One region of the Streptomyces sp. NPDC058284 genome, then DNA from elsewhere that is predicted to be linked to it. Evidence: riboswitches for the same ligand, from Rfam matches in the RefSeq annotation. Region 1 holds a riboswitch; the other holds the start of a gene.
What was found. Region 1 has a riboswitch for cobalamin ahead of cobN (cobaltochelatase subunit CobN). Riboswitches for the same ligand answer to the same signal wherever they lie in the genome.

Region 1 (7,034 bases):
AGCCGATCAGGAAGTTGTGCGTGACGAGCAGTTCGTGGCGCGGCTCGGGGCCGGGGACGGGGCCGGCGAAGCGGGCGAGCGCCTCGCGGGCCAGGGCGGGGCCTGCCGCGCGTTCCGCCTCGGGGAAGCGCGCCAGGCGGTCCAGCGTGGCCCCGGCCGACTCCGGCGGCAGTTCGTCCTGGCCAGGCAGGTACGGGAGGTAGTCACCGGCCGGTTCCGAGCGGTGCAGGGGGACGCCGGTCAGCCGGTCGCCGATGAGGCGTGCGGTCTGTTCGGCGCGGGGGAGGGGGCCGTGGTGGATCGCGGTGAGGGGTACGTCCTTCAGCCGCTCGCCGAGCAGGACCGCCTGGCGCAGGCCCGCCTCCGTCAGCCCGCTCTCGTCGGGGGTGGCCTCGCCGTGGCGGGTGACGTAGAGGTGGCGGGTGGCGGTCGCGCTCGCCGGCGTGGCCGCGGGTGCGGGTGCGGGGGCGGCTGTAGGTATGGGGATGGACGCGGTCATGGTGGGGCGGCCCCTTCTCGATGCCTTCTTCACCCGTTTCGATCTTCGGTGACGGCTGGAGGGACGTGCCCGCGCCCTTCCCGGTTCCGACGCCGCGGAGGGCCGCGGCGTGCGTGGGTACGGCCCGGCGAACCCCTACGTAAGGTGGCGGCAGTGCCGATGATGAGGAGCGTGCCATGACCGCCGCCGGACCCGGTCCCGCCCCGAAGCCCGCCGCCCTGCAACCCCTGCAACCCCTGGACACCATCAAGGACGACCTCGCCGACCTCTACCGCGACCTGCACGCCCACCCCGAGCTGGCCTTCGCCGAGCACCGGACCGCCGCCGAGGTCGCCCGGCGCCTCTCCTCGTACGGGTACGAGGTGAGCACCGGAGTCGGCCGTACCGGCGTCGTCGGCGTGCTGGACAACGGGGCAGGGCCCACCGTCCTGCTGCGCGCCGACATGGACGCGCTGCCGGTGGCCGAGCGGACCGGGCTGCCGTACGCGTCCCGTACCGACGGCGTGATGCACGCCTGCGGGCACGACATGCACGTCACCTGTCTCCTTGGCGCGTCGAAGCTGCTCGCCGACGCCCGCAGCGACTGGTCGGGGCGGCTCGTCGCCGTGTTCCAGCCCGCCGAGGAGGCCGGGCAGGGCGCGCAGGAGATGATCGGCGACCGGTTCTACGAACGGTTCGGCACGCCCGACGTCGTGCTCGGGCAGCATGTCGCGCCGCTGCCCGCGGGCATGATCGGCGCCCACCCGGGGCCCGCCTTCGCGGCCACCGACGCGCTGCGGGTGCGGCTGTTCGGCAAGGGCGGGCACGGTTCGCGTCCGGAGACGACCGTCGATCCCGTCGTGCTGGCGGCCTCCACCGTGATGCGGCTCCAGACGGTGGTGTCCCGGGAGATCGCGGGCGGGGAAACCGCCGTGGTCACCGTCGGCTCCATGCGGGCGGGCACGAAGCACAACGTCATTCCCGACGAGGCCGAGCTCCAGCTCAACATCCGCAGCTACACGCCCGAGGTGCGCGCCCGGGTCCTCGCGGCCGTCGAGCGGATCATCAAGGGCGAGGCGGTCACCGCGGGAGCGGAGAGGGAGCCGGAGATCACGGAGATCGACACCTTCCCCATCCTCACGAACGACGCGGACGCCGTCGAGCGGACGACGGCCGCGATCGGCGCCGTCGTCGGCGCGGAGCGGATCGTCGACCCCGGTCAGGTGACCGGCAGCGAGGACGTCGGCATCTTCGCCACCGCGGCCGGGCGTGAAGTGCCGCTCTGCTACTGGCTGTTCGGCGGCGCCGACCCGGCCGAGGTCGCCGCCGCGCAGCAGGCGGGCACCTTCGAGCGGGACATCCCCTCGAACCACTCGCCGTTCTTCGCGCCGCTGGTCGAGCCGACGATCACCACCGGGGTGACGGCCCTGACCGCGGGCGCGCTCGCCTGGCTGGACGGTGGCCGGGCGTCGACGTGACGACGTGCACGTGACGGCCGGCCACCGCGGAGGGGGAGGGGTCAGCCCGCGTCGGCCGGGTTCCCCTCGTCCTCCAGATTGCCCTCGGTCTCCAGGTACGCCTGCCGCAGCGCTTCGAGCACTGCCGGGTCGGGCTTGGCCCACATGCCGCGCGACTCCGCCTCCAGGAGGCGTTCGGCGATGCCGTGCAGGGCCCAGGGGTTGTTCTCCTGGAGGAACTGCCGGTTGGTCGGATCCAGAACGTACGTCTCCGTGAGCTTGTCGTACATCCAGTCGGCGACGACGCCCGTGGTGGCGTCGTACCCGAACAGGTAGTCCACCGTCGCGGCGAGCTCGAAGGCGCCCTTGTAGCCGTGGCGGCGCATCGCCTCGATCCACTTGGGGTTGACGACGCGCGCGCGGAACACCCGCGAGGTCTCCTCCACCAGCGTGCGCGTGCGGACCGTCTCGGGGCGGGTCGAGTCCCCGATGTACGCCTCGGGGGCCGTGCCCCGCAGCGCGCGCACGGTCGCCACCATGCCGCCGTGGTACTGGAAGTAGTCGTCGGAGTCCGCGATGTCGTGCTCGCGGGTGTCCGTGTTCTTCGCGGCCACGGCGATGCGCTTGTACGCCGTCTCCATCTCGGCGCGCGCCGGGCGGCCTTCGAGACCGCGGCCGTACGCGTAGCCGCCCCACACCGTGTACACCTCGGCCAGGTCCGCGTCGGTGCGCCAGTCGCGGGAGTCGATGAGCTGGAGCAGGCCCGCACCGTACGTGCCGGGGCGGGAGCCGAAGATGCGGGTGGTGGCCCGGCGTTCGTCCCCGTGCTCGGCCAGGTCGGCCTGGGCGTGGGCGCGTACGTAGTTGTGCTCGGCGGGCTCGTCGAGCGAGGCGGCGAGGCGCACCGCGTCGTCGAGGAGGCCGATCGTGTGCGGGAACGCGTCGCGGAAGAAGCCCGAGATGCGCAGCGTCACGTCGATGCGCGGGCGCCCCAACTCCTCGTAGGGGATGGCCTCAAGGCCCGTCACGCGGCGCGAGGCGTCGTCCCAGACCGGGCGGACGCCGAGCAGGGCCATCGCTTCCGCGACGTCGTCGCCCGCGGTGCGCATCGCGCTGGTGCCCCAGAGGGAGAGGCCGACGGAGGTGGGGTACTCGCCGTTGTCGCTGCGGTACCGCTCGATGAGGGAGTCGGCCAGCGCCTGACCCGTCTCCCACGCGAGGCGGGAGGGGACGGCCTTCGGGTCGACCGAGTAGAAGTTGCGGCCGGTCGGCAGGACGTTGACCAGGCCGCGCAGCGGGGAGCCCGAGGGGCCCGCCGGGACGAAGCCGCCGTTCAGGGCGTGCACCGAGTGGTCGAGCTCGGCGGTGGTGGCCGCGAGGCGCGGGACCACCTCGCGGGCCGCGAACTCCAGCACGGCGGCGACCTGCTCGCCCTCGTCGCGCGGGATCGCCGCGAGGTCCCAGTCGGCGTCGTCCATCGCCTGGACCAGCGCGCGGGCCCGTTCCTCGGCCGCGTCGGCGCTCACCCGCGTCGCCGCGGACTCGTCGAGACCGAGGGCCTCGCGCAGACCGGGCAGCGCGGTCGTGCCGCCCCAGATCTGGCGGGCCCGCAGGATCGCGAGGACGAGGTTGACGCGGTCGGCGCCGGCCGGGGCGCTGCCGAGCACATGCAGACCGTCGCGGATCTGCATGTCCTTGATCTCGCAGAGCCAGCCGTCGACGTGCAGCAGGAAGTCGTCGAATCCGTCGTCGTCCGGACGGTCCTCGAGGCCCAGGTCGTGGTCGAGCTTGGCGGCCTGGATGAGCGTCCAGATCTGCGCGCGGATCGCGGGCAGCTTCGCCGGGTCCATGGAGCTGATCTGGGCGTACTCGTCGAGGAGCTGCTCCAGGCGCGCGATGTCGCCGTAGGAGTCGGCGCGCGCCATCGGCGGCACCAGGTGGTCGATGAGCGTGGCGTGCACGCGGCGCTTGGCCTGGGTGCCCTCGCCCGGGTCGTTGACCAGGAAGGGGTAGATCAGGGGCAGGTCGCCGAGCGCGGCGTCGGGGCCGCAGGCCGCGGAGAGGCCCGCGTTCTTGCCCGGCAGCCACTCCAGGTTGCCGTGCTTGCCGAGGTGGATCATCGCGTCGGCGCCGAAACCGCCGTCGGCGGCGGGCGCGGCGATCCAGCGGTAGGCCGCCAGGTAGTGGTGCGAGGGCGGCAGATCGGGGTCGTGGTAGATCGCGATCGGGTTCTCGCCGAAGCCGCGCGGCGGCTGGATGAGGATGAGGAGGTTCCCGCGGCGCAGGGCGGCGAGCACGATGTCGCCCTCCGGGTCGCCGCCGTTGCCCACGCGCGAGCGGTCGAGGAACATCTCGCCGGGCGGCGGACCCCAGTGGCCCTCGACGGACTCGCGCAGCTCGGCGGGGAGCGTCGCGTACCACCGCTTGTAGTCGGCGGCGGGGATGCGGACCGGGTTGGCGGCGAGCTGCTCCTCGGTCAGCCACTCCTGGTCGTGGCCGCCCGCGTCGATGAGCGCGCGGATCAGCTCGTCGCCGTCACCGGAGACCAGGCCGGGGATGTCGGCCTCGGGGCCGAAGTCGTACCCCTCGGCGCGCAGCCGGCGCAGGAGCGCCACGGCGGACGCGGGGGTGTCGAGGCCGACCGCGTTGCCGATGCGGGAGTGCTTCGTCGGGTACGCGGAGAGCACCAGGGCCAGGCGCTTGTCGGCGGCCGGGATGTGCTTCAGACGCGCGTGCCGCACGGCGATCCCGGCGACGCGGGCCGCGCGCTCGGCGTCCGCCACGTATGCGGGGAGCCCGTCCTCGTCGATCTCCTTGAAGGAGAAGGGCACCGTGATGAGGCGGCCGTCGAACTCCGGGACGGCGATCTGGCTCGCGGCGTCCAGCGGCGACACGCCCTCGTCGTTGTCCTGCCAGGCCGAGCGCGACCCGGTCAGGCAGAGCGCCTGGAGGATCGGCACGTCGAGGCCGGTCAGCGCGCCCGCGTCCCACGACTCGTCGTCGCCGCCCGCCGACGCCTGCGCGGGCTTGGTGCCGCCCGCCGCGAGGACCGTCGTCACGATGGCGTCGGCGGCCCGCAGCTCGTCGATCAGCTCCGGCTCGGGGGCGCGCAGCGAAGCCACGTACAGCGGCATCGGGCGGGCGCCCGCGTCCTCGATGGCGCTGCACAGGTCGTCGACGAACGCGGTGTTGCCGCTCATGTGGTGGGCGCGGTAGTAGAGCACCGCCACCGTCGGCCCCTCGACGGGTCGCGCGGTGCGCTCCAGCGGGCCCCAGGACGGCGCGGGCGCGGGCGGCTCGAAACCGTGGCCGGTGAGCAGCACGGTGTCGGAGAGGAAGCGGGCCAGCTGCTCCAGGTTGGCGGGGCCGCCGTGCGCGAGGTAGGCGTGCGCCTCGGCGGCGATGCCGATCGGCACGGTGGAGGAGGCCATCAGCTGGGCGTCGGGGGCCTGTTCACCGGTGAGCACGACGACCGGGAGGCCGGTGGCGATGAGCTGGTCCAGGCCGTCCTGCCAGGCGCGTACGCCGCCGAGGAGGCGTACGACGACGAGGTCGACGCCGTCGAGCAGGCCGGGAAGAGTGTCCAGGTCCAGGCGGGAGGGGTTGGCGAACCGGTAGTCGACCGGGCCTCCCGCCGCGCGGGCGCTGAGCAGGTCGGTGTCGGAGGTCGACAACAGCAGAAGCATGCGGGCGCAGGCCTTCCTCGGGGTGTCCGCGCCCCGGGTGGTCGTATGGACGGCAGGAGTTCCTGGCTCACCCCACGCGGGTGGGGCTCACAGTGGCGGGACCGCGCCGGATTCGCACCGGGCTTCCTCCCCAGGGTCCTGGTGGACCCACGCCGTCGCTGGCGTCGACGGACTAGGTAGCCCGCCGCCTGCATAGTAAGTCCTGCCCGCCGCGAGCGGTGCGGCCACCTGCCGGGACGGCCCGTCTCGGGAGGCGACCGGCCGGAACCGCGTGGGTATGCTCGCCGCCATGCCGCCCACCCGAGCTCCCTCCCCAGACCAGGGCGAATCCCTCATACGCGACCGGGGCGACGCCTGCCCCGGTGCCCTTCGCCTGCACCTCGCCGACGACGGCAGGCTCGCCCGACTCCGCCTGCCCGGCGGCCTTTTGACGGCCCGTCAGGCGACCGCGCTCGGAGTCGCGGCGGAGCGTCTCGCGGACGGGAACCTCAGCGTCACCTCGCGCGGCAACATCGAGCTGCGCGGCCTCGGCGAGGCGTGCGGCGGCGAACTCTCCCACCTGCTCGCGGACGCGGGCCTGCTGCCTTCCGAGCGGCACGAACGCGTGCGGAACGTGGTGGCATCGCCGCTCGCGGGAACCGACGGACTCGGCCACGCCGACGTGCAGTTGTGGGCCCGCGAGCTGGACGGACTCCTCTGCGCGGAGGAGTGGACGACCGCGCTCTCCGGCCGCTTCCTGTTCGCCCTGGACGACGGGCGCGGGGACGTGGCGGGCCTCGGCGCGGATGTGACCTTGATCGCAGAATCGGACGGGGCGGTGGGGGCGGACGGGACGGCAGGTGCGGGTCGCGCGGTGCGATCCGGTGGGGCGGTGCGCTCCGGTGGAACGGCCGTCGTACGCCTCGGGAGGCACGCCTTCCGGGTCGCAGGCGCCGACGCCCCCCGCGCCGCCCTCGCGGCGGCCCGCGCCTTCCTCGACGCCGCGCGCGAGGCGGGCAACGGGGCCTGGCGGGTACGGGAGCTTCCCGACGGGCAGCGGGTGGAGGTGGCGCGGGCGCTGACGCGGGCGGGGGTCGCGGCGGATCCGGTCGCGGTTCCGGGGATGCCTGTCGGCGCCCCGGAGTCGCCGGGCGCCGCCCCGGAGATGCCGGTCACGGCCCCGGAGATGCCGGTTGGTGCCCGGGAGATGCCGGTCGCTGCCCGGGGAATGTCCGTCGCCGCCCCACCCGTCCCCGGCGTCACGGGTCACGCCGTGGTCGTCAACGCACCCCTCGGCCGTGTCACCGCGGCCCAGTGGCGGGCCCTCCTCCCGCTGCCCGCCGACGAGCTGCGCGTCACCCCGTGGCGCGGCTTCGTGCTGCCCGGCTTCGCCGACGGAGCGGCGGCCCGCGAGCGCCTCGCCGCACTGGCCGA
Region 2 (7,034 bases), on a different contig from region 1:
AGCCGTACTTGGGGTCGGCGAGGACCATGCGCACCAGGTCCTCACTGGCCGCGCTCACCACGTACACGTCGATGCCGTGGTGGCGCAGCGTCCTGTAGAGCTGCCGCATGCCCCGCGAGAACTCCGGCGGCTTCACCTCGGTCTTCGTCGGTTTCCCGTCCTCGAAGTACTCGGCGGGGATCGGCTTCTTGTACGCCAGGAGCTCGTCGACGTACCCCTTGAGCTCCTTCAGCGTGAAGCCGGAGAAGATCTGCGCGGCCCACGGGTAGCAGACCTGGTCGTCCACCTCGCACAGCCGGTTGTAGTAGCTGTAGAGGCTCTCCTTGTGCGTGGCCGTGTCCTTGAAGGGGATGGTCTTCAGGGACGGGTCCATGGTCTCGCGGGTCAGGACGCCCTTCATCTCCAGGAAGGGGAGGAGGGACTCCTCCAGGTCGTTGCGGTACGTGGTGTTGTCCGCGTCGAAGACCGCGTACGCGCCCTTGTGGCCGTTCTCCGCGATGACCTCGCCGAGCTGCTTCGCGACGGGCTTCGGCCAGTGCGACAGCTCGCGGGCGGTGGCCGCGGAGGTGCCGGCGGCGCTCGCCTCGTCCGTCGGCCACAGCGCGCCGCCCGCGAGGACGGCGGCGGCCAGCGCGCCCGTGGTGCCGATGAGGGCCAGCTTGCTCTTTGCCCGTACTGCCATGGTGTGACGTCCCTGCCGTTCCTGGAAGCGATGCGCGGCCCCGTCCGGAGCGGCGCGCAATGCTATGGGGCACGGCGGTCATTGCCCATGATCGAAGTCACCGTGAAGCGGGGGCATGGGGAAGGTGAACGGGGGGTAGTGGGAGGGGGCGCCGTGACCGCACGGCGCCCGGAGCTGCCGGAACCTTCAGGAGCTGCCGCGACCCGCCCGGTCCACCGCGCATACTGGTTCCCATGGGCTCCCGTGAGTTCGTCCGGGCCGTGCCGAGGCTCGACGGCCCGCTCGACGGCATGGTCGTCTCCGCGGTCGGCTACCGCACCGCGGGACAGCGCCCCGCCCTGCACCGCGGCCTGCCCTCGCCGTATCTGACGGTGATCTTCTCCCTCGACGGGCCCATCACCACCGGCGACTCCCCAGGCCGGGCGACGGGACCGGACGCGGCGCGCACCGACATCGTGGTGGGCGGCCTGCACCAGAGCCCCGCGTACGTCGTCCAGCCCGAGCACGAGGCGGGTATCCAGCTCGCCGTGCATCCCCTCGCGGCCCGCGCGCTCCTCGGCCTGCCCGCCGCCGAACTCACCGGTCAGCTGGTCATCGGCGGCACCGACGTGCTCGGCGACCACGCGGCCGACGTCCGCGAGCGGCTGTGTGAGCTGGACGACTGGACGGACCGTTTCGCCCACCTGTCCGCGTACCTGCGGCGGCTCGCCTGCGTCGACCGCCCCATGGGAGCCGTACGCCCGGAGGTCGCCGAGGCCTGGGCGTGGCTGGCCCGGCACCGCGGCGCGGGGACTCTGGGCGGCCTGTCCCGGCACGTCGCGCTGAGCGAACGCAGGCTGACCGCGCTGTTCCGCGCCGAGACGGGCCTGAGCCCGAAGCAGGCCGCACGCCTGATGCGCTTCCAGCACGCCAAGGCCGTCGTGACCCGCGCCGTCGCGGCGGGCGGACCCCCGGACCTCGCCCGGGTCGCGGCCGGCACCGGCTACTACGACCACTCCCACCTCGTCCGTGACTTCCGGCAGTACACCGGAGTGAGTCCCACCCGCTGGCTGGCCGAAGAGTGCCGGAATATCCAAGCCGGGGCGCACGGTACGGGCGAAGACTCGAAGCCATGAACACCACACCGAACCCGAGCTCGAACCCGAACGTCACGCCGGCCCCGAAGCCGGACCTCACACCGGCCCCGAACCCCGCGCCGAACCCCGCGCCGGGTGCCGCCGAGGGTGACCGCCTCACCACACCCCCTCCCGCCGTCTGGCCGGGCGTGCAGGCCCAGGACGCCCCCGCGCTGATCGACTTCCTCGTCGACACCGTCGGCTTCCTGCGCACCGCCGTGTACGAGGACGGGGGCCGCGTCGCCCACGCCCAGCTCGACTGGCCCGAGGGCGGCGGCATCATGCTCGGCTCGTACGACCCGGAGGCCGCGGCCACCTGCGGCAAACCCGGCACCGGGGGCGCCTACGTCGTCACGGCCCGGGTGGACGACCTGTACCGGCGCCTCACCGGGGCGGGCGTGAAGATCACCGCCGAGATCGAGGACAAGCCCTACGGCAGCCGCGAGTTCGGCATCGAGGACCCGGAGGGAAACCGCTGGTCGTTCGGCACCTACCGAGGCGAGCCGAGGCCCGCACCGACCACGTGAGGGCGGGTGACAGGTGCGTGATAACTTGCGCAAGCCAGTCAAACCCACACCTGGGCCAGGGAATCCGGTGCAAATCCGGAACTGACGCGCAGCGGTGAGGGGGACGGGCGGGGCCACGGCCACTGGGTGTCTCCGGACGCCCGGGAAGGCGCCCCGCCCGGTCGATCCCGAGTCCGAAGACCTGCTGGCGCCTCCGCTCGCACACCGGGCGACGGAGGTCGTGACGCAGGCCAGGCTCCGCGTATGAGCCGCGAGACCCAAGGGATCACGTGTCCTCGACAGCCCGTACCGCCGCTCTCCGTACAGCCGCCCTCCTCTGTGCCGGTCTGCTCACGCTCACCGCGTGCGGCGACGGCTCCGCACGCAACGCCGCGCACTCCGGGGGCGGGAGCGCCGACGGCTATCCGGTCACGGTCACCTCCTGCGGCAAGGAGGCGAAGGTCGAGGCGCCGCCCCGGCGGGCCGTCTCCCTCGACCAGGGGTCCACGGAGATCCTGCTCTCCCTCGGCCTCGCCGACCGGATGGCCGGCACCGGCACCTGGACCGACCCGGTCCTGAAGAACCTGGCGAAGGACAACGCGAAGGTGGAGCGGCTCGCCGACCGCTACCCGTCGCTGGAGAAGGTCCTCGCCAAGGAGCCGGACTTCGTCAGCGCCTCCTTCCTCTACACGGTCGGCAAGGGCGGCGTCGCCGACCGTACGAAGTTCACCGAGCTGGGCGTGCCCGTCTACGTCTCGCCCACCGACTGCGCGGGCAAGGACAACGACGACGGCGACGGTGACGGCAAGCGCGTCAAGACCCTCACCATGGACAGCGTCTACGGCGAGATCCGCGACCTCGCGAAGGTCTTCGACGTCGAGAAGCGCGGCGAGAAGCTGATCGCCGGACTGAAGCGGCGGGTCGCGAAGGCCACCGGGCACGTCGACAAGGCCGCCGCCTCGGACACCCGCCTCATGTACTGGTTCGCCAACTCCGACGCGCCGTACATGGCGGGCTGCTGCGGCGCCCCCGGCATCATCACCCGCGAACTCGGCGCCAAGAACGTCTTCGACGACACCCGTGAGGAGTGGCCCCAGATCAACTGGGAGACCGTCGCCGACCGGGACCCCGACGCCATCGTCCTCGGCGACCTCACGCGCAAGTCCCAGTCCGCGGAGAGCGCCGCGGCGAAGATCAGGTTCCTGGAGACGAACCCGGCGACGAAGAACCTGACCGCCGTGAAGAAGAAGCGGTACGTGCTACTCAGCGGCCAGGCCATGAACCCCACGATCCGCACGGTCGACGGCATCGAACAGGTCGCGGCCGCGCTGCGGAAGTTCGGACTCCGCAAGTGACGCAGGCGGCGGAGGGCGGGGGCGGGAGTACGGCCGCGGGAACGGGGATCGGTACCGGCACGGGCACGGACATCAGTACGGACACGGGCACCGGCACGGAGGGGCCCGCACCCGGCGCCGTACACCCGGAACCCCTGCACGGCCCGCGCCCGGGCCCGCACCCGGGCCTGCGCGTGGGACTGCGCGGGGGCTTGCGCCTGGCCCTGCTCTGCCTGGCCGGTCTCGCCGCGCTCGTCCTCTCCGTGTCCGTGGCCGTCACCATCGGCCCCGCCGACATCTCCGTGCCCGACGTATGGTCGACCGTCGCCGCCCACCTCGGCTGGGGCGAGACCCCGCTCACCCCGATCAGGGACGGCATCGTCTGGAACCTGCGGATGCCGCGCACGCTGCTCGCCGCGGTCTGCGGCGCGGGCCTCGCGGTCTGCGGCGCCGTGATGCAGTCGCTGCTCCGCAACCCGCTCGCCGACCCCTTCGTGCTCGGGGTGTCGTCCGGCGCGTCCACCGGAGCAGTCGCGGTCGTCGTGCTCGGCGTCGGCGGGGGAGCGGTGTCGGTGTCGGCGGGCGCGTTCGCCGGGGCGCTCTGCTCGTTCGCGCTGGTGCTGCTCCTGAGTCACACCCTGGGCGACACCACGGACCGGGTCGTGCTGTCCGGCGTCGCTGCCATGCAGCTCTTCTCCGCGCTGACCTCGTTCGTCGTCCTCACGGCGGGCGACGCCGAGACCACCCGCGGCGTGCTGTTCTGGCTCCTCGGCTCGCTCAGCGGAATCGGCTGGACGGACGTGTGGCTGTGCGCCGGGGTGCTCGCGGTGGCGCTGCTCGTCTGCCTCGGCCACGCCCGCACGCTCGACGCGTTCGCGTTCGGCCAGGAGGCAGCGGCGGCGCTGGGCGTCCGGGTGGCCCGCACCCGGCTCGTCCTGCTCTGCACGACGGCGCTCCTGACCGCGGCCCTGGTCAGCTCGGCGGGCGCCATCGGCTTCGTCGGGCTGGTCCTGCCGCACGCGGCCCGCGCCTTCGTCGGCTCGGGCCACGCCCGGCTGCTGCCCGTCACCGCGCTCGCCGGCGCGGTCTTCCTGGTCTGGGTGGACACCCTCGCCCGCACGGCCCTGGACCCGCAGGAGGTCCCGGTCGGCGTGGTGACCTCGCTCATCGGCGTACCGGCGTTCGTGGCGGTGCTGTACCGGACGCGGCGGGTGACATGACGTACGGCCTGATCCCACCGGACGCCCCGGGGCTGCCCGCGGACCACGCCGCGCCGGGACTGCGCGCGGACCGGGTGAGCCGGGAGGCGGGGGGCCGCCTCGTCGTCGACGGCGTCAGCCTCGCCCCGCCCACCGGCGCCACCGTCGGCCTCCTCGGCCCCAACGGCTCCGGCAAGTCCACGCTCCTGCGCATCCTCGCGGGCGTCCTCGCCCCGGCCTGCGGCGTCGTCACCCTGGACGGCCGCACGCTGGCCGACACGGGCCGCAGGGAGGTGGCGCGCCGGGTCGCCGTGGTCCAGCAACACGCCTCGACGCAGGTCGAGTTGACCGTACGCGATGTCGTACGCCTCGGCCGCATCCCGCACCGTCGCGCGTGGTCGGCGCCCACGCCGCACGACGAGCGGGCCGTGCGCGACGCGCTGGCGCGCACCGGACTCACCGAACGCGCCGCCCAGGCCTGGCACACCCTCTCCGGCGGCGAGCGCCAGCGCGTCCAGATCGCCCGCGCCCTCGCCCAGGAGCCCCGCGAACTCCTCCTCGACGAGCCCACCAACCACCTCGACATCCAGCACCAGCTCGACCTGCTCGCCCTGGTGGCGGAGCTCCCGGTCACCAGCGTGATCGCGCTGCACGACCTCAACCTGGCGGCGATGTTCTGCGACCACCTGCTCGTCCTGCGGGAGGGCACGGCGTACGCGGCCGGACCGCCGGCCGAGGTGATCACCGAGGAGCTGATCGCCGAGGTGTACGGGGTGCGGGCGGTGGTGACGCCGGGGGAGCCGGACGGCGGCGCGGAAGGGCGGCCTTCGGTGCGCTTCCTTCGCAGGTGAGGCGGGGCACGCCCGGGGGTGGGACGGGGTGCGGGCCTCGCCAGGACGTTCCGGGCATAAGGGGTGAGAATAACCAAACGGACAGGGGGTACCGCAGGGAGCGACGAACCACCCGACCTGTCCCCGAAAGGACAACCGCCATGCTGATGGCCGAGCCCGTGCTGCGAAACCTGGTCGAGAACCACGAGATGCTCACCGTGCGCCTCTCCGCGGAACCCGACAACCACGAAGTGCGCCGCCGCATAGAGAACGTCACGTACACCCTGTGCGTCTCCACCGGAACGCGCGACATCCAGAGCGCGCTCGCCGTGGCCAGGGAGAAGCTCCGCGACTACCGCCCGACGCGGACGAAGGTGCAGCTTCAGGCCTGAGGGCGACGGGGCGGAGGGCCCGGCACGCGGGATGCGGGATGCGGGATGCGGGATGCGGGCCGCCGGACGCAGGTGGCGGCGCGATCAACTCCGGTTGCCCGTCCTGGACTACGTTGGATGTCATGCGTTTCGCGGACCGGCACGGTGCGGCACCGTACGGCACGGTCGATCGTGCCGGTCCGCGGGGGCGTGGTGGGTGCGTCCGCGTAGGTGGGCGGGGGGACAGGCGGCGGGTACCCCGGGAAACCGGGGCATCCCCCGTCGCTGCCACGTCGTGCCACGTCGCGCCGCGGCGACTCGGCGCGCACGCGGCTCCCGGCCCCCTCCCGCCTACTCCCACACCACGGAAGAAGATCCCGCAGCGATGATCGTGATAGCCCACCTGAGCGACATCCACATCGACACCCGCGACGAGGACGGCGGACGCAGTGCCGCCCGCACCCGAGCCGTCATGACGTACCTGAACGACCTCCCGTACGACCTGGACGCGGTCATCGCCACCGGCGACATCGCCGACCACGCCACCCCGGCCGAGTACGAGGCCGCACGCAAGCTGCTGGCCTCACGCCACCCGCTGCTGGCCTGCCCCGGCAACCACGACGAGCGCGCCGCGTACCGAGAGCACCTGCTCGGCGAAGCCCCGAGCACGGCGCCGGTCAACCACTCCTACACGACGGACCGCTTCGTCCTGGCCCTCTGCGACACCTCGGTACCCGGCGAGGACCACGGCAGGATGACGGACGAGACGCTGACGTTCCTGGCCGGCCTCCTCGCCGACACCCCGCCCACGCGCCCGGTCCTGATCGCCTTCCACCACCCGCCGGTCCCGCTGAACACGCCGTACGTGGACGTCATCCGCCAGTTCGACGAGGACCGCCTGGCCGAGCTGACGTCACGCCACCCGAACGTGACGGCGTTCCTGGCGGGCCACGCCCACACCCCCGCGGCGACGACGTTCGCGGGCCGCCCCCTGCTC

Region 2: another riboswitch for cobalamin. It lies ahead of ACFVYR_RS13280 (ABC transporter substrate-binding protein); the one in region 1 lies ahead of cobN (cobaltochelatase subunit CobN).

Annotation. Positions count from the first base shown of each region.
Region 1 is NZ_JBHVYE010000051.1:3,737-10,770, reverse strand. It holds gene ACFVYR_RS36915 (histidine phosphatase family protein) at 1-499, opposite strand, end outside; gene ACFVYR_RS36910 (amidohydrolase) at 676-1,956, shown strand; gene cobN (cobaltochelatase subunit CobN) at 1,998-5,621, opposite strand; cobalamin riboswitch at 5,659-5,778, opposite strand; gene ACFVYR_RS36900 (cobalamin biosynthesis protein CobG) at 5,899-7,034, shown strand, end outside.
Region 2 is NZ_JBHVYE010000007.1:242,535-249,568, forward strand. It holds gene ACFVYR_RS13265 (haloacid dehalogenase-like hydrolase) at 1-682, opposite strand, end outside; gene ACFVYR_RS13270 (helix-turn-helix domain-containing protein) at 916-1,797, shown strand; gene ACFVYR_RS13275 (VOC family protein) at 1,947-2,324, shown strand; cobalamin riboswitch at 2,343-2,528, shown strand; gene ACFVYR_RS13280 (ABC transporter substrate-binding protein) at 2,594-3,658, shown strand; gene ACFVYR_RS13285 (FecCD family ABC transporter permease) at 3,706-4,857, shown strand; gene ACFVYR_RS13290 (ABC transporter ATP-binding protein) at 4,854-5,687, shown strand; gene ACFVYR_RS13295 (DUF5133 domain-containing protein) at 5,828-6,058, shown strand; gene ACFVYR_RS13300 (metallophosphoesterase) at 6,423-7,034, shown strand, end outside.